DNA from 4 places in the Paucilactobacillus salsurae genome. Region 3 is predicted to be linked to each of the others. Evidence: riboswitches for the same ligand, from Rfam matches in the RefSeq annotation. Region 3 holds a riboswitch; each other region holds the start of a gene.
The links. Region 3 has a riboswitch for thiamine pyrophosphate ahead of ACYVQZ_RS02690 (ECF transporter S component). Riboswitches for the same ligand answer to the same signal wherever they lie in the genome.
Positions count from the first base shown of each region.

Region 1: it holds a riboswitch for thiamine pyrophosphate, as region 3 does, so the genes downstream of both, ACYVQZ_RS08485 (ECF transporter S component) here and ACYVQZ_RS02690 (ECF transporter S component) in region 3, are expected to answer to the same signal.
Region 2: it holds a riboswitch for thiamine pyrophosphate, as region 3 does, so the genes downstream of both, tenA (thiaminase II) here and ACYVQZ_RS02690 (ECF transporter S component) in region 3, are expected to answer to the same signal.
Region 4: it holds a riboswitch for thiamine pyrophosphate, as region 3 does, so the genes downstream of both, thiM (hydroxyethylthiazole kinase) here and ACYVQZ_RS02690 (ECF transporter S component) in region 3, are expected to answer to the same signal.

Region 1 covers NZ_BAAHWX010000012.1:1,389-7,518, forward strand. Annotated here, with positions in the region: gene ACYVQZ_RS08480 (choice-of-anchor L domain-containing protein) at 1-1,470, shown strand, start outside; TPP riboswitch at 1,596-1,683, shown strand; gene ACYVQZ_RS08485 (ECF transporter S component) at 1,798-2,358, shown strand; gene ACYVQZ_RS08490 (ABC transporter substrate-binding protein) at 2,371-3,285, shown strand; gene nrdD (anaerobic ribonucleoside-triphosphate reductase) at 3,617-5,830, shown strand; gene nrdG (anaerobic ribonucleoside-triphosphate reductase activating protein) at 5,775-6,130, shown strand, end outside.
Region 2 covers NZ_BAAHWX010000003.1:223,325-229,454, reverse strand. Annotated here, with positions in the region: gene ACYVQZ_RS04685 (malolactic enzyme) at 29-1,651, shown strand; gene ACYVQZ_RS04680 (flavocytochrome c) at 1,696-3,087, opposite strand; gene ACYVQZ_RS04675 (class II fumarate hydratase) at 3,106-4,497, opposite strand; gene greA (transcription elongation factor GreA) at 4,628-5,092, shown strand; TPP riboswitch at 5,134-5,226, shown strand; gene tenA (thiaminase II) at 5,282-5,941, shown strand; gene ACYVQZ_RS04660 (ECF transporter S component) at 6,051-6,130, shown strand, end outside.
Region 3 covers NZ_BAAHWX010000002.1:142,788-148,917, reverse strand. Annotated here, with positions in the region: gene ACYVQZ_RS02710 (LTA synthase family protein) at 1-21, shown strand, start outside; gene ACYVQZ_RS02705 (phosphatase PAP2 family protein) at 213-875, shown strand; gene ACYVQZ_RS02700 (NAD(P)/FAD-dependent oxidoreductase) at 924-1,928, opposite strand; gene ACYVQZ_RS02695 (nucleoside hydrolase) at 2,099-3,058, shown strand; TPP riboswitch at 3,147-3,235, shown strand; gene ACYVQZ_RS02690 (ECF transporter S component) at 3,334-3,900, shown strand; gene ACYVQZ_RS02685 (ABC transporter ATP-binding protein) at 3,917-5,338, shown strand; gene ACYVQZ_RS02680 (energy-coupling factor transporter transmembrane component T family protein) at 5,335-5,988, shown strand; gene ACYVQZ_RS02675 (cation:proton antiporter) at 6,090-6,130, shown strand, end outside.
Region 4 covers NZ_BAAHWX010000005.1:72,327-78,456, reverse strand. Annotated here, with positions in the region: gene ACYVQZ_RS06235 (MucBP domain-containing protein) at 1-657, opposite strand, end outside; gene ACYVQZ_RS06230 (lectin-like domain-containing protein) at 606-1,517, opposite strand; gene rlmD (23S rRNA (uracil(1939)-C(5))-methyltransferase RlmD) at 1,808-3,208, opposite strand; gene ACYVQZ_RS06220 (aldo/keto reductase) at 3,309-4,160, opposite strand; TPP riboswitch at 4,261-4,367, shown strand; gene thiM (hydroxyethylthiazole kinase) at 4,556-5,350, shown strand; gene thiD (bifunctional hydroxymethylpyrimidine kinase/phosphomethylpyrimidine kinase) at 5,350-6,130, shown strand, end outside.

The sequences.
Region 1 (6,130 bases), on a different contig from region 3:
AAAACAAGATTTGTAAAATTGGGGTTAGGGACGGCAATAATTGGTGTGGGCCTATTTGTTGCTAATCAGCAAATTGTTTCAGCTGATGATAACCAAGCTGATCCAAATACAGCGCAAACACCTAGTGCCACGACCACTGATCCTACACAACCACAAACTGATTCAATGGAAGTTGCAACCAGCACGCCTACTGATATGGCGCAAAAGCTAGTTTCGGCTGATAATACGGTGCAAATTAGCAACGTTAAATACGAAGGTAGCAGTGATGCTTCTGGAGAGTTCAAAGGTGGAACCCAAGTATTTGGTTTTGATAGTGGTGTTGTACTTGCATCCGGATCTGTTAAAGAGAGTGTAGAAGACCTTGGTGAATCAGGTGATGCAGATATTGATACAATGACTGGCTCAGACTCTCATGACGCAGCAGCGCTTGAATTTGACTTTGTTCCGAAATATTCACAACTTGAATTCAAGTATGCTTTTGGTTCCGAAGAATATCCAGATTTTGTTGATAGTCAATTCAATGATGCATTTGCGTTCTTTGTGAATGGTAATAATGTTGCAACACTTCCTAATAGCAATGAGTTTGTCTCCATTAACAATGTCAATAATGGGGACCTTAACGGTAACCATGTCAAAAATAGTGAATACTTTATTGACAATACGGATGCACATCTATCAGTGCCATTTACAACTTTTGGCGGCGTCACAAAGGAATTGACAATTTCAGCTCAGGTTAAGCCAAACGAAGTCAACCATATTAAAATTGTGATTGCTGATCTTAGTGATAGTGTCTTAACTTCATTTGTGGGAATATCTGACAACAGTTTTAAATCTGTTGGAAAAGTGCAAGTTCACTACATCGATGATGCTTCAAATACAATTGCCGATGACGATAATTTGGACGGCGCAACTGGAAGTACCTATACTGCCAATGAAAAAACAATTTCAGGTTATGTTTTTGACCACTGGGAAGGTAATCAAACTGGAACAATTGGTGAGGATCCAATTGAAATATTTGCCGTTTATAAAACTGCACCAATTACTAATGGTTCCGTTCAAGTTCAATATGTTGATACAGACGGCAATGCACTAGCAAACCCTATTGAACTGACAGGAACAACCGGTACTGGCTTTACAGCAGACGTTAAAGACTTCGATGGTTACACATTCGATCATGCTACACCAGCAACGAATGGTGAATTTGATGGTGGGCAACAAACTGTGACATTGGTTTATAGTAAAGATGTTGTCACACCAACAAATGACGTTGTGACACCGACACAATCAACACCCGAACCAATTTTAACTGCGACCACGGTTGTGAAGACACCAGTTGCGACACCAACAAAAAAAGCCGCTGCTAAATTACCACAAACTGATGAAAACAGATTTGCCGCAATTTTCCTTTCATTTTTAGGAGTCTCGGGCCTATTGGTGGGATTAGGAGTTAATCGAAAAGAAACTAATTAGATCGAATTTAAGAATGAAAAAGTTCAAGTAAACGCTTGAACTTTTTTTCTGGAAAAATTTGGATGAATTTAAGCAACAAAAATTTGTTATTTTTCCGATGCATGGTAAACTAATCCTAATTGAATAATCGTTAATTGGGGTGCCGAAGGCTGAGATTATACTCATTGACCTGATCTAGTTAGTACTAGCGGAGGGAATTACTTGAAATGTAGGGCAACTATATTTTACTTTGTGTAGCGCAATTAGACTTTTTGTTTAATTGCTTTTTTTATTCAGTTAGTTTGGTAAGCCATGATGATTTTCAAAAAATTTGTAGGGGGTTCTATTTTGATTAAGAAAATGAAAGTGCAGCATATCATTTTGTTAGCTTTAATTGCAATTTTTTTTGGTGTCATCTATTGGGTGATTGGACCATTATATAACGTTCTCACCGCATTGCTGGCCCCATTTGGTTGGGGACCAGCGGCAAACGATATTTTGGAGGGCGTCTGGGTCATGGCAGGACCATTAGTGGGTTATCTATTCCGCATTCCAGGTGCTGCCATTTTAGGAGAAACACTCAGTTCAGTGGTAGAAATGTTTATCGGTAGCCAATTTGGTGCTGCAGGAATTATAGCCGGTTTACTACAAGGATTTGGGGCCGAACTAGGTTACACGTTAACCGGATACAAAGTCTACAACTGGATTAGTTTATCATTGAGTGTGGTATTCGTGACAATTGTGACTTTTGGTCGGGAACTCTTTTTCTTTGGTTACAACAAGTACGCGCCATCAATGTTAATTGTATTATTCATTATTCGCTTAATTTCAACTTTCATTTTTAGCGGCGTCATCAACAAAATGATTATTAATTTACTAAAACGCGCAAAAGTTTTGAACATTCAATAGGGGGGTATTGGCATGCAAACAATTCGATTAGCATTAGAATGGATTCCAAACACTGTTCATACAGGATTTTATGAAGCAATTGATCGGGGTTATTATGCCCAAGCAGGGTTAAATGTTGAAATTTTTATGCCAGATGACCACGGTGATGGTCGTCAGTGGTTATTAAATGGCAAGGCAGATTTTGCGATTACTGAACAGATGTCGATGTCAGATTTTTTTGTGAAAGATCAACAAACCCCATTAGTGGCACTTGCTGCACTGATGGATCATAATCGTTCAGGATTATTAACTAACAGTGATATTAAGTCACCGAAAGACTTGACGCATCGAACATATGCGACATTTGGTTACCCAACTGAGCAGCACATTATTGGCGATACGATTAACGCTGATGGGGGCGATTTTAGCCAAACTAAAATGATTTCAAATGACATGATTTTCGACCCAGTAACCGATCTACAGCAAAGAAAATATGATGGTATTTTTGTCTACCATCATTGGGAAGGACTCATGGCTAAACTGGCAAATAATAATGAACACTACAATTTCTTTTATGTGAAAGACTTTGTGCCGGCGTTTGATTATTACACACCCGTAATTGCAGCCAATCAAAATTTTGTTGATGACAATCAAACAGTTGTCCGACAATTTTTGCAAGCTACAGCTCATGGTTACGCGGCAGCTAAAAATGATCCTGAAGATGCTGCCAAAGTTTTAATGAGATATGTCCCTGATCGAATGTTGCAACGAGAGTTAGTAGTGGCTTCTCAAGTAGAGGTTAGCCAGCACTATCGTCTTGCAGATGACCAGTCATTTGCTCCAATTGATGAACAAAACTGGCGTTTATTTTATGACTGGTTAAATCAACAAGGATTGGGTCAACAAATTGATCCAAGTATTGGATTCGATAATCAATACTTGAATTAGAGACCACAAAGTGTGGTTTAGGTAACAATATGTGGTGATAGACCAGTTTTAAAATGCATAAAAATGGCCTAGCAAATAATAAGTCATTTAGTGTGAATTTTAAGCATTGGTCGTACACAATTGATTATCGCAAATCTGAATTAAACAGGGTTGTCTTCTGTAATCAAATGATTAGCGAATCAGACAAAACAAGCTAAAAATTAAAATTAAATAAAAATGCATAAAACACAATATATTGTATTAATTAATTAAAGTTAACACAACATATTGTGTTTTTATGTATTTGGGCTTAGTATTATTAGTAACAATTTTAATGCTTGGAGGAATCAAAATGGATGTAAAACTAACTGCGCAACAGTCATTAGATCTATTAAAAAAAATAACGGTTGTTAAACGTGGTGGTGCGACAACCAAATTTTATGGATATAAGATTTTGTTTGTTTTGCATCAACTAACTGATGATGAATTGCTCATTCAAAGTGTTTGCCAATCGTTAGCGCAACACTTTGAAAATGCTGACGAAGTAACAACTGAAGAAATTGCAGACGAGTTAGTGTCAATCTTACAGGCATCCGATGCCACTGATGAAGCTAATGCCTACCTCAAAAAGTTTCATGAAAATCAAGCTGCATTTCAAGCAGCCATTGATCCACAACATCGCCTAAATAAATTATTTAATCAAAGTGATGATGTCGTTCATGAAAATGCCAATAAAGACAGTAAAGTATTTAATACACAGCGTGATTTAGAGGCGGGTTCAGTGAGTCGCGCCATTGGCTTGAAAATGTTACCAGAAATGGTGGCTAAAGCACATTTACGAGGCGATATTCATTGGCATGATCTGGATTATTCACCAGCAACACCAGAAACAAACTGTTGTCTCATTGATTTTGATGAAATGTTGACTAACGGTTTTAAGATCGGAAATGCCTGGGTTGATTCGCCCAAATCAATTCAGACAGCCACTGCTCAAATGTCACAGATTATTGCCAATGTAGCATCACTACAGTATGGTGGCTGTTCGGCTAATCGTGTGGATCAACTGTTAGCGCCTTACGCACAGTTAAATTACGATAAACATTTGGCTGATGCTAAGCGTTGGATTGCGCCTGACAATCAGGATGCATTTGCTAAGGAAAAGACCACCAAAGACATTTATGACGCGATGCAAGCGTTAGAATACGAAATTAACACCTTGTATTCATCACAAGGTCAGACACCATTTACAACGGTTAATTTTGGTTTAGGGACGAATTGGATTGAACGAGAAATTCAAAAGGCAATTTTGCAAGTGCGCATCAAAGGATTGGGCAAAGAACACCGAACAGCTATTTTTCCGAAGTTAGTTTTTACAGTAAAACGTGGATTGAATCTCAATCCTAATGATCCAAACTACGATATTAAGCAATTAGCATTGGAATGCTCAACAAAAAGAATGTACCCAGACTTGTTAATGTATGACAAGATTGTTGAATTAACCGGTAGTTTCAAAACACCAATGGGTTGTCGTTCATTTTTACAAGGGTGGAAAGATGAGAATGGTAAAGAAGTTAATTCAGGCCGGATGAATCTCGGAGTTGTCACTGTCAATTTGCCGCGAATTGCACTTGAATCAGCTGGCAATCAAGATGAGTTCTGGGAAATTTTTGATGAAAAAATGGCGATTTGCCACGAAGCACTATCCTACAGAGTTGAACGAACGAAGCAAGCAAAACCCGAAAATGCACCATTATTGTATATGTATGGTGCTTTTGGGAAACGATTGAATAAAGACGATAGTGTGGATGAAGCGTTCAAAAATCAACGGGCAACTGTATCACTTGGCTACATTGGATTATATGAAGTTTGTACTGCATTTTTTGGCTCAACTTGGGAAACCAATTCTGAAGCCCATGACTTTGCTGAAGAGATTGTAGCTAAGATGAATGCTTATTGTCAGCAGTGGGCAACTGAAAGTGGTTATCACTATAGTTTATATTCCACGCCTGCAGAATCACTGACTGACACCTTTTGTCGTGATGATATTGAAAAATTTGGCCGTATTAAAGATATTACCGATAAAGAATACTACACGAATAGTTTTCACTATGACGTGCGTAAACATCCGACACCATTTGATAAATTAGGATTTGAAGAGGTATTTCCTAAATATGCTTCCGGTGGGTTCATTCACTATTGTGAGTATCCAAATTTACGGCAAAATCCAAAGGCGCTCGAAGCAGTTTGGGATTGGGCCTATGATCATGTCGGTTATTTAGGCACCAACACATCGATTGATCAATGTTTCAAATGTGGCTTTAAGGGAGACTTCAAGGCCACTGCGCGCGGGTTTGTTTGTCCACAATGTGGTAACCATGATCCCCAATTTTGTGATGTGGTCAAAAGAACCTGTGGTTACCTTGGTAACCCACAACAACGACCAATGGTTCACGGACGACATAAAGAAATTGCTTCGCGTCAAAAACATATGAATCAGGAGATGATCGGCCATGCCGCAGCATATGAGAAAGCCAAACAATCCGACTCCCAAAGAGTGGTTGGCTAAGGATCATAGTTTAGAGTACATCGCCGACTATAAAGCGTTTAACTTTGTTGACGGTGAGGGCGTGCGATGCAGTTTATATGTCAGCGGGTGTTTATTTAATTGCCCGGGATGTTATAACGTTGCAGCTCAAAATTTTCATTATGGTCAACCATATACACAAGAACTAGAAGATCAAATTATTCGAGACATGAGTAACGATTACGTGCAGGGACTAACGCTCTTAGGTGGCGAACCATTTTTGAATACTCAAGTTTGTTTAAGATTGTGTCAACGAGTACGACAAGAATTTGGTCACACTAA
Region 2 (6,130 bases), on a different contig from region 3:
TATCAAATTAAAAAAGAAGGCACTTTTTATGACAACACTTGAAATTTTGCACAATCCATTTATGAATAAAGGCACCGGTTTTACAAAGTCTGAACGTGATCAATTTGGTCTAAACGGCCTATTGCCCCCAACGATTCAAACCATTGACCAACAGGCACAGCAAGCTTATCAACAACTACAAATGAAGCAATCGCCACTTGAAAAACGATTTTTCTTAATGACTGTTTTTAACGAAAATCGAACCCTCTTTTTCAATTTATTTAGTAAACACATTGCTGAATTTATGCCAATTGTATATGATCCGACGATTGCGGACACCATTGAACATTACAGTCAGTATTATGTCCAACCTCAAGGTGCCGTATTTTTATCAATTGATGATCCCACAAATATGAAAACGGCACTGCAAAAAGCAGCTGACGGTCGCGACATTCGTTTGATTGTTGTCAGCGATGCTGAAGGAATTTTGGGTATTGGTGACTGGGGTGTCCAAGGTGTGGATATTTCTGTGGGTAAATTAATGGTTTATACCGCCGCAGCCGGTATTGATCCTGCACAAGTTCTGCCTGTTGTGCTTGATACCGGTACTAATCGTCAAAGTTTACTTGATGATCCACTGTATCTGGGTAATCGACATGAACGCATTCGTGGTACTCAATACGATGCATTTGTTAATCAATTTGTCGGCGATGTTCAAACACTATTTCCAAACGTGTATCTTCACTTTGAAGATTTTGGGCGTAGCAATGCTGCGAATATTTTAAAGCGATTCAAGGATCAGATGACCACCTTTAACGACGATATCCAAGGCACTGGAATTATTGTCACTGCTGGTATCTTAGGTGCGTTGAATATCTCTAAGCAAAAATTGGCTGATCAAAAATATTTGTCATTTGGTGCTGGTACGGCTGGCAGCGGTATTGTTAAACGTGTTTATGAAGAAATGTTATTACAAGGTTTATCACCTGAAGAAGCCAAAAAACATTTTTACTTAGTTGATAAACAGGGACTCTTATTTGAAGACACACCCGGTTTAACACCTGAACAGCAGCCATTTGCCCGGAAACGAAATGAGTTTAGTAATTCTCAGGAATTAACCAATTTAGCGGCAGTAGTTAAAGCAGTTCATCCAACTATTTTAGTTGGTACTTCAACTGTTCCTGGTGCCTTTACGGAAGCCATCATTAAAGAAATGGCCGCTCATACTGAACGTCCGATTATTTTCCCAATTTCAAATCCAACTAAGTTACTAGAAGCTAATGCTCACGATCTGATTGAGTGGACAAATGGTAAAGCGTTGGTTGCAACGGGTGTACCAAGTGTTCCAGTTACGTACAAGGGTGTCACTTATCAAATTGGCCAAGCTAACAATGCGTTAGTGTATCCTGGACTTGCATTAGGTACGATTGCAGCTACCGCTAAATTGTTAACTGATGAAATGATTAGTGCAGCATCCCATTCTTTGAGCGGGTTTGTTGATCCTAGTGAACCTGGGGCAGCTGTGTTACCGCCTGTTACAAAGATTAACGAATTTTCGACAACTACAGCCATTGCGACTGCTAAAGCTGCAATTGAGCAAGGGTTGAATAAAGAAAAAATTACAGACATTAAAAAAGCTGTCACAGATACTCAGTGGCATCCTGTTTACTAAAAAAATACCAAGTTGCTCACGATTGGTGAGTGCTTGGTATTTTTTTATGACTCTAAATATTTAAATACTTGTTGTCCTGCTTGACGACCGAAGACCACAATTTCAGCAATTGAATTGCCACCAATGCGGTTATTGCCATGCAAGCCACCGACCACTTCGCCGGCTGCATATAATCCGTCAATGGGTTGATCTTTTTCATTGAGTACCTGTGTTTGTGGGTTAATTTTCAACCCACCCATTGTGTAATGAATGGCAGGTGAAACATGAATTGAAAAAAATGGGCCTTGATTGATTTCAGTCGTCATCCCCGTGGTCCGACCAAATTCAAGATCATTTTGTGAGACAACGGCTGAATTCCAAGTTTTAACAGTTTGTTTTAGCGTTTCCTCGTTAACTTTAATTTGAGTAGCTAATTCAGTTAAATTCTTACTAGTGGTCACTAACCCAATTGAATCATAGAACTCAATTGCTTTAACTCGTTCACGAATTGATTGATCAAAAATCAAGTACGCACCTGTACCGCCCAGTTGATTTATGGCATCCGAAACGACCTTGCGGGTATCCAATTCGTTGATGAATCGCTTACCATCGGTATTAACTAGAATAGCCCCTTCACCACGTACCGCTTCGCCAATTAAATAGGTATGCGGTTGATCTTGTTGCACGGTCGGGTGAATTTGAATCTGTTGCATATCAACAGTCTGCGCTCCAATTTGTGTAGCCAATTTAATACCATCACCCATCGCACCAGGTTGATTGGTGGTTTTATAATCTGACAGCTCAGGCCGATATCGACCGATCAACGTTTGATTAGCACCAAAACCGCCGCTTGCAATAATGACCGTCGGCGCCTTGATGACTTGCTGTTTTTTATTAACATCGATTTCAACACCAGCAATCTGATGATCAGTTAGCTGCAATTTCGTCACTTCAGTATCAGTAAAAATTGGTACGTTTAGCTGTGCGGTCTGTTTGAGCAAGCCATTAATTAAATAACCACCAATCGCTGCTAAACTAGCTGGCCGATGTGTCCGTTTTGTGGTCATACCACCTGTAATTGTGACGTCATCCAGATTGATGTCATGTTCAGCTAGCCAATCAATCGCCAATGCACTGTGTTCCGTAAAATAATGCAGCAACGCAGGATCATTTAACTGCCCACCACCTTGCAGTGTTTCGTCATAAAATGCTGTAAAACTGTCAACAATATGGTGGCGTAATTGCACGGATGTTTCTGCCGCGTTCATCCCCGAAGACGCTCGAGTCGTATTGCCACCGATTTTGGGCATTTTTTCAAAAATGACTGGCTTCAATCCTAATTCACTAGCCTGAATGGCACTGGTAATGCCAGCGCCACCACTACCGATAATAACAACATCATATTGCGTTTGTAGTTCACTCATCGCAGTTGGTTCAAATCTGAATGGTTCAGCCATTTTCATCGTCTCCATTTTCTAATCGTCATGACGGTCAACATTGGTCATTTTGAGCGGATCGACCCACTCGTCAAATTGCTGCTCGGTGACTTTACCAGATTGAATTGCCGCTTTTCTCAGTGTTAAATGTTCTTTTTGAGCAAATTGGGCAATTTTTGCGCTATCATGATAGCCGATATGTGGTGATAATGCGGTCACAGTCATGAGTGATTGATCTACTAATTGTTGCATCCGTTCTTCATTCACCGTTAACCCAGCAATCATCAAGTCACTAAAGCCTTGCATCGTGCCGTTCAACAATTCAGCAGATTCTAAAAATGTACTGATTAAAACAGGTTTATAAACGTTCATTTCAAAATTACCTTGGCTGGCCGCAATCGAGATGGTGACATCGTTACCCATCACCCGTGCAGCGGCCATCGTAATGGCTTCCGCTTGGGTCGGGTTAACCTTGCCAGGCATAATTGAAGAGCCCGGTTCATTTGCAGGTAATTGTAATTCGCCATACCCCGATCTTGGTCCGCTACCCAAGAAACGCACGTCATTCGCGATTTTCATTAGGTCATTAGCCAACGTTTTCATGGCCCCATGCACGGCACTCAATGCAGAATGATGGGCTAAGCCATAATATTTATTCGATTCAGCAGTAAATTGAATTCCATAAATTTGACTCATTTGTTGCGCAATCTCTTCGGCAAAACCAGGTGCGGCATTTAACCCGGTCCCGACAGCTGTGCCACCAATTGCTAATTCATTTAATGAAGGAGCCAATGACTCAAGAAATATTAAATCATGTTCAAGCGCACTTTGCCAACCGCTAATTTCTTGGCCAAACGTAATTGGTGTCGCATCTTGCAAATGCGTACGGCCAATTTTAACTGTGTGCCAGTAGGCTTTTCTTTTTTCTTCCAACTGATCAATTAAATGTTGCACAGCGGCTGTCATTTTTTGAACTGTTAACGCAGCAGTGATATTCATCGCGGTTGGAAAAATATCATTTGAACTCTGACCATGATTTACGTCATCGTTAGGCAAAATTTCAAGATTTGGATTTATTCGAGCTGCAACATGAGCGACAACTTCATTCACATTCATGTTAGTCTGCGTACCGGAGCCAGTTTGATAAACTACGAGTGGAAAATCTTTTCTGAGTTGGTCGTCATCTAACTTGAGCAGTTGGTCAATTGCTGCAATGATGAGTGTTGCTTTATCCTCTGCAATTCCGTGAGCATCCTGATTAGCTTTGGCTGCAGCTTTTTTCAACTGTAGCAACACACGAATAATGGCTAATGGCATCTTTTCACCGGTGGTAAAATTATGCCGGCTTCGTTCAGTCTGCGCACCCCATTGTGCATCTGCTGGAATTTTAACGTCACCCAATGTATCTGATTCAATCCGATAATCTTGCATGCTCTTCCTCCAAATTAATTTTGTTTAAGCTTGGTAATATTTTACAACATCACTATCCAAATAAAACATTTATTTCATTTCTATTATAAAACAGACAATCTGCTCTATAATCAAAGTGGAGGAATTTTATATGGAACCCTACTTCAACAAAATGACCCAAACCGGCTATGACGAAATTGAAACAGAAATCGAACAATTAAAACAAGATCGGCCGGCTAAAATTCAAGCATTACAAGCTGCCAGAGCACTTGGTGATCTGTCTGAAAATGCAGAGTATAGTTCTGCTAAACGTGATTTGCGCCGATTGGAAGGTCGACTTCGTTTTTTAAATAAGCAATTACAATATGCCCAGGTGGTCGCACCAACAACAGGTAATACAGTCGAAATTGGTTCCGTGGTCACACTGGAATTTCTTGATGACCACGATCAAGTAACCTACACGGTTGTAGGTAAGCAAGAAGCCAATATTCAAAAGCAAAAAATTTCGTTTGACTCTCCTTTAGGCAGCGTTATTGTGCATCAAAAATCAGGTACCATTGTGACTGTCACTGCACCAAATGGCAGTTATCAAGTTAAAATTCTAGCGATCAATTGACAAAAACCTATTTTTTTCATATCGTAAAGATAATTAAACATCTCGCAAGTCTGGGGTGCTCATATTCGAGCTGAGAAATACCCATTGAACCTGATACAGCTAATACTGTCGAAGGAAGACATCAAAGCACCTCACTTGCCTAGACTAGTGAGGTGTTTTATTATCAAAATTTTGTCGAGGAGTAATCATATGTTTGTAGATCAATTACACGAAGATGCCAAACCAATTTGGCAAAAAAGTTTTGACCATCCTTTTATTCAAGAACTTGTTGCCGGAACACTACCAAAGGAAATTTACCGTTTCTATTTGAAACAAGATCGTTACTATCTTGAACAATTTGGTAAATTTCATTTAGAAATTGCTCATCATATTGATGATCCCAAGGCAATCAAAGTTTTAAAAGAAGGTGCATTGGGTCTTGAGGATGGCGAAATTGATATTCGCGAATCGATGTTTAACCAACTGCACATCACTGACGATGAAATTCAAAATACTCCAATCGCACCTACTGCATATAATTATGTGACCCACATGCATTATGAACTAATGTCTGGTTCGGTTGGTCGAGCAATTGCAGCCTTGCTACCATGCTATTGGTTGTATAATGAAATTGGCAAAAAATTAGCTGGACAACATTCACCTGTGAAAATTTACCAACAATTTTTAGACAGTTATGCAAGCGATGGGTTCACCGATGGTACCACGAATATGATTAATCTATTGAAAAAGTACAGTCAAAATGCGCCACAAGCTGAACTTGATTTAATGAAACGCGCTTTTTTGAAAAGTAGTACTTACGAATTAGCTTTTTGGCAAATGGCCTATACCTTGGAACATTGGCCATTTTAACCAAAAAAACAATAAAAGATCACTAAATTAACTATTATTTTCACAAGCTCTGTTGTACACTGAAAACAGTTGTTGCATTGCAGTTTATTTGAATTAGGGAGATGCTATTATGCAATCAAATCAATCAGTTAAACGAATTATTATTCCAGCCATGTTAGTGGCAGTTACCGTGGTTATTGCCCGCTTCTT
Region 3 (6,130 bases):
GATGAGAATAACAAGAATTAAATTTTATACTCGTTTTAAAAACCGTTCGCGATTCGAACGGTTTTTTTGTTGTCAATTACCATTATACTTGCTGAAGCACTAGTAAATAAAATTTTAAATTTCTCCATTATTTCAGCCAGCTTATTTTCATTTGAATATGAATATGCAATAATAATCCTATTATTCAAAAATTATTAAAAGAGGATCCAAACATGTATATCGTACCTAGTCGCGATCGGTTGCTCAATATTATTACGGCCGTGTTAATTTTAATTATTATGATGTCCCTCATTCTCACTAATTCGCCAATCTTTTCATTATTTGATTCCTTATTGCAGGATTTTGTCACCGGTCTTAGCTTTAATCACCCGCTGCTGAATACCCTTGTCTCGTTTCTAGTTAATCCTGTTTTAGTTGGTTTCTACATCCTAGTTCTCTGGTTTTTATTATGGGGTTTCAAACATAAAATTATTGCGTTTTGGTGTTTATGTACCTACTTTTCTGGCGAAATTGTTGGTTTAATTATGCGAAAAATTGTTAATCGGGCTCAACCATTAAGTCATACTGGTGCCGCCCATGCCTCCTTTCCAAGCCATCACGTTTTTGCCTTGTCCTTACTTGTGATTTTAATCTACGTTGCGGCCATGCCTTACGTAGAAAATCGACTTAAACGCTGGGTAATTGTTGGCCTAATGTGGCTTCTGGTTATTTTTGTTACTATTGCACAAATACAGTTAAAACGAGCATACCCACTTGATGCGGTTGGTAGTATTTTACTAGCTTATATGTGGGTAGAGTGTTTTGAATGGATTTACCTCACATTCTTCAACAAATTGCAAAACACACGTGTTTTTTCTCATTCTGATTTCAATTAAGCAAAAAAACTGCCGTTCAATTGAACAGCAGTTTTTATTTATGAATTATTATTTTTCATTTTTGAGTTTTAGTGATGTACTGCGAACTGGCGCCCGTTTACCAGGATACAGTTCATCAACCACTGAACTAACCGCTGTCGGGGCTTCACCAAATGCGGAAGCAATTAATTTCACTTTACCCGTAAAACTAATCCCATCACCAATCGCATAAACGCCCTTAACACTCGTTTCCATTTTAGAATCGACCACAATGTCATGGCGATTTTCTTCAAAATCGAGTGACCAAGCTGTTAAAGCTTTATTGTTTGAGGTGAATCCATAATTAACAATCACAGAATCCACCGTTAAAGTCTTCTCCTCATCTTCGGAGCGCACCTTTTTCAAGGTTAAATCTAATTGACCGGATTGATTTTTTTGCATTGCTTTTAGCAAATACGGCACTTCTAATTCGACACTTGATTGCTGCAATAGTGACACACTATGCTCGAGCGCCCGAAAGTTTTCACGTCTGTGCATCAAATGAACTTTTTTAGCAATTGGTTCAAGCATGAGCGCAATGTCGATAGCAGAATCGCCACCCCCGGCAATTAAAACTTCTTGATCTTTAAAATCTGCCTTGTGATTGACGGTATAAAATAGCGAACTATTCTCAAATTGTTCTGCCCCTTCAACCGACAATTTTCTCGGGGTAAATGCGCCATTTCCCAATGCAATGATAATTTTTTTACTGTATGACACACGTTCTTTAGTCGTAATTTTAAAACCATCATCTATTTTTTCAACGTCATCAACTGTTTGGTTTAAAAACAGATCAATTGGGGCTTCTGCCATTTGTTGTTCAAGCTGTTCAGTCAATTGTTGTCCTGTAATACCCGGAATTCCTGCAATATCTAAAATACGTTTTTCTGGGTACAGTGCATTCACTTGCCCACCGAGCTGTGGCAAACTTTCAATTAATTGGGCCTTTAATTCTCGTAACCCAGCATAAAATCCAGCAAACATCCCCGCTGGGCCTCCACCAATAATGGTCACATCATACATTTCTTTAGCCATTTTCTAATTCCTTTCGTCAAAATCGATTGCATTTATCTTACAATAATTTAGTTCAAAGTGACAAATATTCTTTTTTCACTAAATTAATTGTTAGGGTTTGTCTTTTACGATTGAGTCCGCTATCATTAGAAGTGTGATAAGGCTTTCAAACAATTATTGGAGGTAATTTAATGGCTACAAAGAAAATGATTCTCGATTTGGATACTGGTGTTGATGATGCGTTAGCAATTGCTTATGCACTAACAGCTCCCGACGTTGATTTAATTGGTATTGCTAGCTCATATGGTAACTGCCTAGTTGAACAATCGGCTGAAAACAGTCTTAAATTGTTAGAACTACTTGGTGCGACAGATGTTCCTGTCTTCATCGGCCACAGTCATTCAAGTACAACTGATCATTTTGATGTTATGCAAGTAAGTAAAGACATCCATGGAAATAACGGAATTGGTGAAGTTGAGCTACCAAAAGCAAAACGGCCAGTTGAATCACAAAATGCCGTTGATTTCATCATCGAAGCAGCTCACAAGTATGCTGAAAATCTCATCATTGTACCAACTGGTCCAATGACAAACCTCGATGATGCGTTGACAAAAGACCCAGAAATTGCTGATTTAATCGGTAATGTAACCTTTATGGGTGGGGCATTAACTGTTGAAGGAAATGTCACTCCTTATACCGAAGCAAATATCAACCAAGATCCACAAGCTGCTGATCGGGTAATGCGCAGTAATTTGAAGATTACAATGGTTGGTTTGGATGTTACACTCCGTACTTTGTTAACTAAGGCTGAAACTTCAGTATGGCGTAACTTAGCTACTGATGCTGGTAAAAACTATGCAGATATTACTGATTTTTACATTGATGCCTACTATAACCTCGATATTGATAAAACAGGTTGTGCGCTTCATGATCCATTAGCAGTTGGTGTTGCACTTGATCCATCATTTGTTCAAACAATTGATATGAACATGAAGGTCACATCCGACGAAAATGATTACGGACGCACAATTGGTGATAACGCACGATTGAACGATCCAACTACCAACGTTAAAGTTGCTGTCAACGTTGATAAAGATCGTTATCTCATGGTCTTCATGAATTACTTAACCAATCTTTTCAAAAACCATTAATACGACAAGATTCGAGCCTTGATGCTCGAATCTTTTTTATTGAGCATGTTGCTTTTTTGAGCAAAATAATTTATATTAACAGTGAATCATATTACATCTGGGGTGCCGTTTGGCTGAGATACACCCATTGAACCTGATCTGGTTAGTACCAGCGAAGGGAGATCGTAAGGGATTATTATGTTGAAATAATAATTGAAAGCGTCTCTTCGCCATGAAGAGATGCTTTTTTACTTCAGAAAGTAATGTGATAATTCAACTATTTGGAGGAATGTCACATGGCAAAACGAAACAAATGGCAAGTTAGAGACATTATCTTACTTGCTTTAATCGGTATCGCTTTTGGAGCAATTTTTATGGGTACAAATTTTATTTATGATGCCCTAACTGTGTTCCTGACACCGTTAGGCTACGCACCAATGGCAAATGACATTATGATGGGCCTGTGGATTATGGCTGGTCCATTAGCTGCTTTTTTGTTACGGATTCCGGGTGCTGGGTTCTTAGGCGAATTCCTAGCGGCTGTCGGTGAAATGTTTTTTGGCGGTCAATGGGGTGCTTCAACCTTAATTTCTGGTGCGGTTCAAGGAATTGCCGCAGAACTCGGTTTTACGTTTACCGGATATAAAGTTTATAATTGGTTTTCAATCAGTCTTTCAACTCTGTTTTTGACAATCATCACATTTGCCTGGGATATGGCACGTAATGGTTATGCTAAATTTAGTTTTTCATTATTAATCACGTTATTTATCGTTCGTTTAATTTCCATTTTTATTTTTGGTGGTGTTCTCGTCAAGTTAATCACCAATCTATTACAAAGAAGTCGCGTTTTAAGTCGACAATAAGGAGCAGTTAGTTACTATGGCCACCATTAAAATCGAACACTTAACATTTCAATATCAGTCACCAAAATCGATTTTAAATGATGTCTCGATTGAATTCCCGCAAGCTAAATTTTCATTGCTTGTTGGTCCTTCTGGCAGTGGTAAATCAACGCTTCTAAAAATCTTAACCGGCCTATTACCTGAATTTGGTGGTACCATTCAAAACGGTACCATGAGTATTTTTGGTCAACCATTGGCTGATGCGCTTAAGACCCATCAACTTGCCTTGATGTTTCAAAATCCAAATCAGCAATTTACGATGGATACGCCCAAAAATGAATTGATCTTTGCTTTAGAAAATTTACAAACTGATCCAGCCCAAATGGATGAAAAAATTGACCATGCACTCGCATTTTGTGAAATTGAACAGTTGAAGGATCGTCAGTTGCTGAGTTTATCTGGCGGCGAAAAACAAAAAGTTGCCTTGGCTTTAATCGTTGCCATGGATTGCCCAGTTATCTTACTTGATGAACCTTTTGCCAGTGTTGATCCAGTTGCGAGAGAATCTTTACTACAAAAGTTGGCCATTTTACGCGATCAATATCAAAAAACCATCATCATTGCTGATCACGATTTACACGGTTATGATGCTTATATTGATCATGTCTATCAATTGGATGAAACAGACGCAAAAATTACACAACTCTCATCTTCACAATCAAACACACTTTTTCAACATTTTGCGCAATCACAGCAAGATATTCAATTGTCTTTACCTGATTTAGATAATGAACAAATTGCGTTGAAACTGACAAATTTTAGTCTCATGCGTCAAGACCAACAGTTGTTATCAGCAGAAAACTTTGCTTTTTTTAAAAATAAAATCACACTGATTACGGGCGCCAACGGTATTGGTAAATCAACCTTGTTTTATGCGCTAACAAAGCTCATGCCTTATCAGGGAACCATTTTACTAAATGGTGATCAAAATATTCACCAGATTAGGGCCAAACAGTATGCGCGCCAGGTGGGTCTAATTTTCCAAGACGCCCAAGATCAATTTTTGAAAATTACTGTTCAAGAAGAACTGGACCTTAGTATGCAACAACTTCATTCTTCATTTTTCACCACCACATCATTAGCCACAATTTTGGACCAACTTGAACTGACACAGCATTTAGATCAGGTTGTCTATTCACTTAGCGAGGGCCAGAAAAAGAAACTACAAATCTTATTAATGTTAATCAGTGGCCAACCTATCTTGTTATTGGACGAACCTTTAAAGGGACTAGATCTTGAATCCGTGCAGATCATTTTACAATTAATTCTGCAGGTTCGGAAAGCAACTGAACAAACAATTATTTTAATCAGTCACCAAATGACAGGCCTAGCAGGCTTTATTGACTATCATGTCGTTTTTGAAAATCAGCAATTACGTTATCAGGAGTCGTTATCATGAATCCAAGTTTAAAACTACTATTGATTTTATTAATATCGCTGGAGATTTCCTTTACCGCCAGTTTAAGCGCCAACTTGATTTTAATTATCATCAGTCTTGGGTATTTACTTATCAAAAAACCAGTTTTCAAAACGATTGCTTTACTCCTACTTGTCCCTGCACTTCCTGCAATTGCCCTGTTTATCACAATTTATTACTTTAGCCCTGGACATGATTTACATTTCGCCCTAGTTTTACTCACACGGATGTATGTTTATGTCTTGGTAGGCGCAACCTTTACAGTGACGACTAAACCGTTAGCATTGGCATTGTCACTCGAGCAAAATTGGCATTTACCCGCCAAATTTTCATATGGCACGTTAGCGGCGTTTAACATGGTGCCAAAAATTCGCATTGCTGTGACGACGATTCAAAAAGCCGCGTTAATGCGCGGAGTTCGTTTGGGTTTTTGGTCACCGCAACTTTACTTCAAGGCGATATTGGTTGCCTTACATTGGTCGGAAAACTTGGCTCAAGCCATGATTTCACATGGTTTTGTGGAAGATCAACCTCGGAGTTTTTATCGTAAAATACCGTTAACCTCCGGTGACTGGCTTTTGTTTACTATTCCATTAATTGTAGTGCAACTGCCAATTTGGTTATTAAAATAATTAATCGCCCCGTTCAATAATGAACGGGGCGATTTATTTTGTGGGTAACGACCGGAAATAGTGTACAATAGACGACAAATAACAACGATGGAGCACTGCAAATGACAACCCTTTTTTCAATCATTTTATTACTAATTGCCGT
Region 4 (6,130 bases), on a different contig from region 3:
AGCGCCAGCTAGGTAGTAAGTAATCGGATTTTTATCGTTTTCTTTAACAGTTACAAAACCAATCGTTTGGACATTAGATTTTGCTAATTTGTTTGAATGATCGTTAACATCAAGATAGTTAATAGTTTGACTAACTGTCTTGAATTCTGACGTATAGTTTACTTTCTCGTAAACGTAAATTACAGTACCGTTGTCACCAATATCAGTTAGAGTACCTTCTGTAGGGATGCTACCTTCACCCATGCCAACATAGCGGTAGCCAGGAATTTCAAGTTTATTTGTTGAATATTTACTACCAATGCTTTCGCCATCCGAATACGAAGGCTTACTTGCTTCAATTAAGTCCGCTGGCAATTCGATATCTTCATTATTTTGATCAACATAGCGGACGTTAACTGTTGACGCAGCCGTATATTCAAATGAGTCAAATTGGAATTCTTGGCGAGTAGCTCCCCAACCAGTTGAAGCTGAGACAATCATAGCCATCGCTGATTGACCGGCATCAACTGTTTTTGTCCACACATATTTCTTATTCTTTTTAATATCAAGCGTAATGGTCAAAACATGGTTAACGTATTCAATTGTGAAATCATGGAAGCTACCATCTAGAATGTTAGATTGTAAATTTTCAACACTATCAGCATCTGCATATGCCAATAAACATTGCGACCATTGATCAACTCAGGTGTTTTATTAGTGTAGGCAAAGGCGCCATATGGTGTGTGATTAGTTGGATCTGCAGCCCAACCGTATGAATCCTTGCTGCCAGTATTCGTTGGTTGTTGTTCTACATTATGGAAGGTGTCTAATTTAAAACCAATGGCACCTACTAAGCCACCAATTCCGAGATTTCCGCCATCTTCACCAATATCTGTGGTGTTTCCTTCATGGAAGGCAAACCCAATTCCATCAGCGATTTTATTAATGACTGCTTTAGAATTACCAATATTTACTTTACCCTTTAAAGTAAAGTCTTCATCCATATTGATTTTTTCTTTCAGTGAGAAGTTACCCACTTGATTTTGCTTGTTTTCAGTGATGGTAATAATGCCTGAATCAGCATCATATTGGGCACTACCATTCAAATTAAAATAATCTGCAAAGTTTTCTCTAGTCACTTGAGTATAATTTTTATTATTCTTTTGGATCACATTTGCTGCCGCCACTTTAGGAGCAGCGCTAGTTGCAACACTAGTCGTTGGCGCTGCGCTAGAAGCTGTGATTGGTGCAGTTGATTGAGGTGTTTCAATTGCAGCTGGCGCTTCAACTTCTGCCACAGTGGAAGAATCAACTACAGAAACAGCACTACTGGTTAATTCAGTAGCTGGTTCAACAACGTCGGCAGCACTAGATACAGGCAATGTTTGTTCAGTAGTTACTGCTGTATCATCTGCATGAGCAGAAGTTAATGTGTAACCGCTTGCAAGACTAAATGTACCAACGGCAATGGCTGCCACGGCCCATTTCTTGCCAATCTTATACATCTTGTAATGCACTTTCGTTTCGTTTGTCTTCATGATAGATACCTCCAGTTTTTTTATTGCTAGAAAAATGGAATTCAATAAGATAAAAGAAATGTTTGTATTAAGGCAAATCTTATCTTTATATTTTCATGATAAACTTTAGGAAAAATTAATGCAATCAATAACCTATATATAATTTATACAATTAAATCGCACAAGGCTAAATAAAATAAGCTTTTATTTATCGATATTAATGATGATAAAAATCGTAAATCTCTTTGACAGCAATAAAAAAGCAGATTTCTGTTTTAAAAGAAATCTGCTTAATAAAAATATGAAAATGATTATTTAATAAGCTCTAACTTAACAACAACTTCACATTTTGCTGTTTGTGGCATCATATCAACGGGTTGCATGAACACAACTTGATAGTCGTTCGTCAATGTGACGAGGTCTCGAGCTAATGTTGAAGGGTTGCAAGAGACATAGACAAATTTAGACGGGCGGACGTCTAAAATACTATTAATTAAAGCCTTATCCAAACCAGTGCGTGGCGGATCCACCACTAGTGCGTCAACAAAGAAACCATCATCGGTCCAAATTGGAAAGAGTTTTTCGGCACTACCGACTTCATAGGTAGCGTTTGTGATGTGATTTAATCGGGCATTTTGGTTAGCATCATCGACGGCATCTGCGATGACTTCCATCCCCCGGACCTCTTTAACTTGGTTTGCAAGCGACAGACCGATAGTACCAATCCCAGCATACGCATCAACAAGATTATCTGCTGAATCAAGTTCCAATGCGTCAGCCGTTTCTTGATACAAAACTTCAGTTTGCCGAGGATTAAGTTGCAAGAAGGCACGGGCTGACAAACGAAAATCTAACCCTGAAATCTGTTCGGTAATGGCATCTTCTCCAGCGAGGGGCATCATTTGATCTCCCCAGATTAAAGATTGTTTACCCGGATTAACATTTTGCATGACAGACACTACTTCAGGTAATTCAGTCATGATGAACTCTAGAAGTTCATGTTTTTTTGGCAGTTTCGTTGAATTGGTAATAAATGTGACTTGTACTTGACCGGTGTGACGTGCCACGCGCACCACGATGGTTTTTAAAATACCAGAATTATGGTGTTCGTCATAAATTGGAATTTCTAATGCTTCAATTTTGGCAACTAGTGCACGCATAACTTTCATTGTCTCAGGCATCTGCACACTGCAGGTTTCGAGATCAACTAAGTCGTGCGTGCCAGTTTTATAAAGTCCGGCAGCAACATGGCCATTAATCATCCGGATTTGAAATTGAGCTTTATTTCGATAAGCATAAGGATCATTCATTCCTAGTGTTTGTCGAATGTCATAGTGGCGATAGCCCCGTGGTTTAAATTTTTCGAGTGCTTGAACGACGACATCGCGTTTGAATTTGAGTTGTTTTGGATAACTCAGATGCTCCAGTTCAAAGCCACCAACTTCACTTGCATATGCATCACGTGGTGTAACCCGATCGGGACTTTCAGTTCGAATTTGGTGAATTTTAGCCCGCAAAAACTTAGGGGCACTTTCAGTTACTTCAGCAACAATCACTTCGCCAACCAGTGCATAGGGGACAAAGCAAATCTTGTGTTTGAAATAGCCGATACCTTCGCCGTTGATTCCTAAACGTTTGATGGTGAGTGGAAAACGAGTATCAACTGGGACATCGATGGATGGAGCCTGTTTAAATTTTGATTGTTTAGTCATTTAAAATATCCTATCTGTATAAAATCATCGGCTATCATTATGGCATAGTTAGCGGCAAAAAGAAAAGAAGATGTGCATCACATCTTCTACTATAGTAAGGTTAGAAATTTTGAACATCGGGGTCATTTGCTAAACCGGCAACACCACGAAGGCCATCAATGACCTTCATATCGTCAGCGCTTAAAGCAAAATCGAATAAGTCGGTATTTTCTTCAATGCGATTAGCATGGACCGATTTTGGTAATGGCAAGAAACCATGTTGTAATGACCAACGTAAGACAACTTGTGCTACGGTTTTGTCATACTTTTGGGCCATTTCTTTTAATTCTGGCACAGAGAAGATTTTACCAGTACCGAGTGGACTGTAAGCTTCATTGAAAATATTATATTTGGCATTTGCTTCAGTTACTTCTGGTTGTAAATCACTTGGGTTTAAGAAGTTTTGGTTCACAGCCGGGGTGACAGTTGCAGTTTTCATCAAAGCTTCCAAATGCTTAGGACGGAAGTTAGAAATTCCAATGGCACGGGTTTTACCTGCTTTTAAGGCTTCTTCCATGGCTCGCCAAGTTTCGGCATTCAATTCTTCCCAATGATCACGGGTATCCACAGGACTTGGCCAATGGATTAAGTAGAGGTCAACGTAATCAGTACCCAGACTAGTCAATGATTTATCGAGGGCTTTTTTCGTATTTTCATAGCCGTGGTCAGGATTCCAAAGTTTGGTGGTCAAAAAGATGTCATGACGGTTAAGACCGCTATCTTTAATCCCTTTCCCAACACTTTCTTCATTACCATATGCTGTCGCAGTATCGATATGGCGATAACCACTTGCAAGAGCGATTTTAACGGAATCATAGGCAACTTTGCCGCTCGGAGTTTGCCAAGTTCCAAAACCAACAACTGGAATTTTAACGCCATTATTTAATGTGTAAGTATCAGCAATATCTTGCATAATTTTCCCTCCAAATTGGTTATTACAGGACCATTCTAACACACCACCTCATAACAGCCATTGAATTTAACTTATGAATCAAGTATTATAAAACCAATTAAATACACACTAGGGGTGTCTTATAAAAGACTGAGACACGTTAATCAAACGTGATCCCTTTGAACCTGTGAAGTTGGTACTTGCGAAGGAAAGTGTAATGCGAAGAGCGTCGTTTAGCTCTGAAAAATCATCACCCAAAAAGGATGCTCACAGGTTTTGTGAGTGTCCTTTTTGGGTGATGATTTTTTTGAGTTGACGCAATGAGCCAGAGTGTGGAGAGCAACGGGTTGCTCGGAACACGTTTCAGCCATAAAAATAAGGAAGAAAAACCACCTAAAAACGAAAGGACCCAAACCATGAAAATCAACCTACTAACAACCCTAAGAACCCAAAACCCAATCGTTTTCAACATCTCAAACTTCGTCACAGTCCAAGACGTCGCCAACGGCATCAACGCGATCGGTGCCTCACCCATCATGTCCGAGGAAGTCAAAGAAGCAGAAGAAATGGTCAAAATCAGTTCAGCAGTCGTCATCAACCTGGGTGCATTCACAATCCCACAACTAGAGCAAATTAAAGTTGTCGGCCAATTAGCTAAACAATATCACAAACCACTCATCATTGATCCAGTTGCAGTGGGAGCCGTCCAATTCCGCCTCCAAGCTGCCAATCAATTATTAACCGATTTTCAACCAGACATCATCCGTGGCAACGCAGGTGAAATTGCCGCATTAGCCGGAATTGACTGGGCCGCCAAGGGCATCGATGCCGGTTCGGGATCTGGTGATCTCGTTGAAGTTGCCAAAAAATGTGCCCAAGTGCGTAACTGTGTTGTTATTTTAAGCGGGGAAACTGACATTATTACCGACGGTACCCAAGCTACGAAAGTTTATAATGGCACATCATTATTTCAATTACACGTCGGTTCTGGAGACATGCTCTCTAGTATTGTTGGTGCTTTTAGTGCAGTAACAACTGACTTTTATGAAGCGGCACAAACGGCGTGTGCAGTCTTTGCGACAACTGGACAATTAGTGGCAGAGCAGTTAGATCAACCACGCCCGGGTACTTTTGCAATTCAACTCATGGATGAATTAAACTTAGTGACAGAAAAACAAATTGAAGGTAAGTTATCAACGGAGGAAGTCTAATGACGAAACAATATCCACAGGCCTTGTCGATTGCCGGTTCTGATAGCGGTGGCGGCGCGGGGATGCAAGCTGATTTAAAGACGATTCAGGAACGACATGTCTTTGCAACTACAGTGTTAGTTGCGATCACAGCTCAAAATACTTTAGGAGTAGCGGATTTTATGGCACTCCCACCCAAAATTATTGATGAACAGTTTGCGTCACTTGATGAAGATTTAGATATCAAAGCCTGTAAAACGGGAATGCTAGCCGATGTGACAAGGGTAAAAACGGTGGTGGAAAACCTTAAACGTTATGATTTTGGTCCATTAACCGTGGATCCGGTGATGATTGCAAAAGGCGGTGCACCATTGTTAAGCGAAGATGCAGTTAGTGTGGTAGCCAATGAACTCTTGCCACTCGCCACGATTGTGACCCCCAATCTGCCAGAAGCGGAAAAATTAGCGCAAATGACCATTAAAGATGAAGCAGACATGGAAACTGCAGCCAAAAAGCTACAAGCCATGGGAACGAAAAACGTGATGGTTAAAGGTGGCCACTTTATTGAGGAAGGACAAAGTAGTGACTTTGTCTTACTTGAAAATGGTACTTCGTTTTGGTTGAGTGCGCCACGTGTAGCCACGGAAAATACTCACGGTACCGGCGACACATTATCAGCTTGCATTACGGCCCAACTTGCGAAAGGTGATTCAATCGAGCAAGCTATTCGCATGGGTAAAAGCTATGTTGATGCAACGATTCGCAATGGTATTCAGGTTGGACATGGACACGGGCCACTGA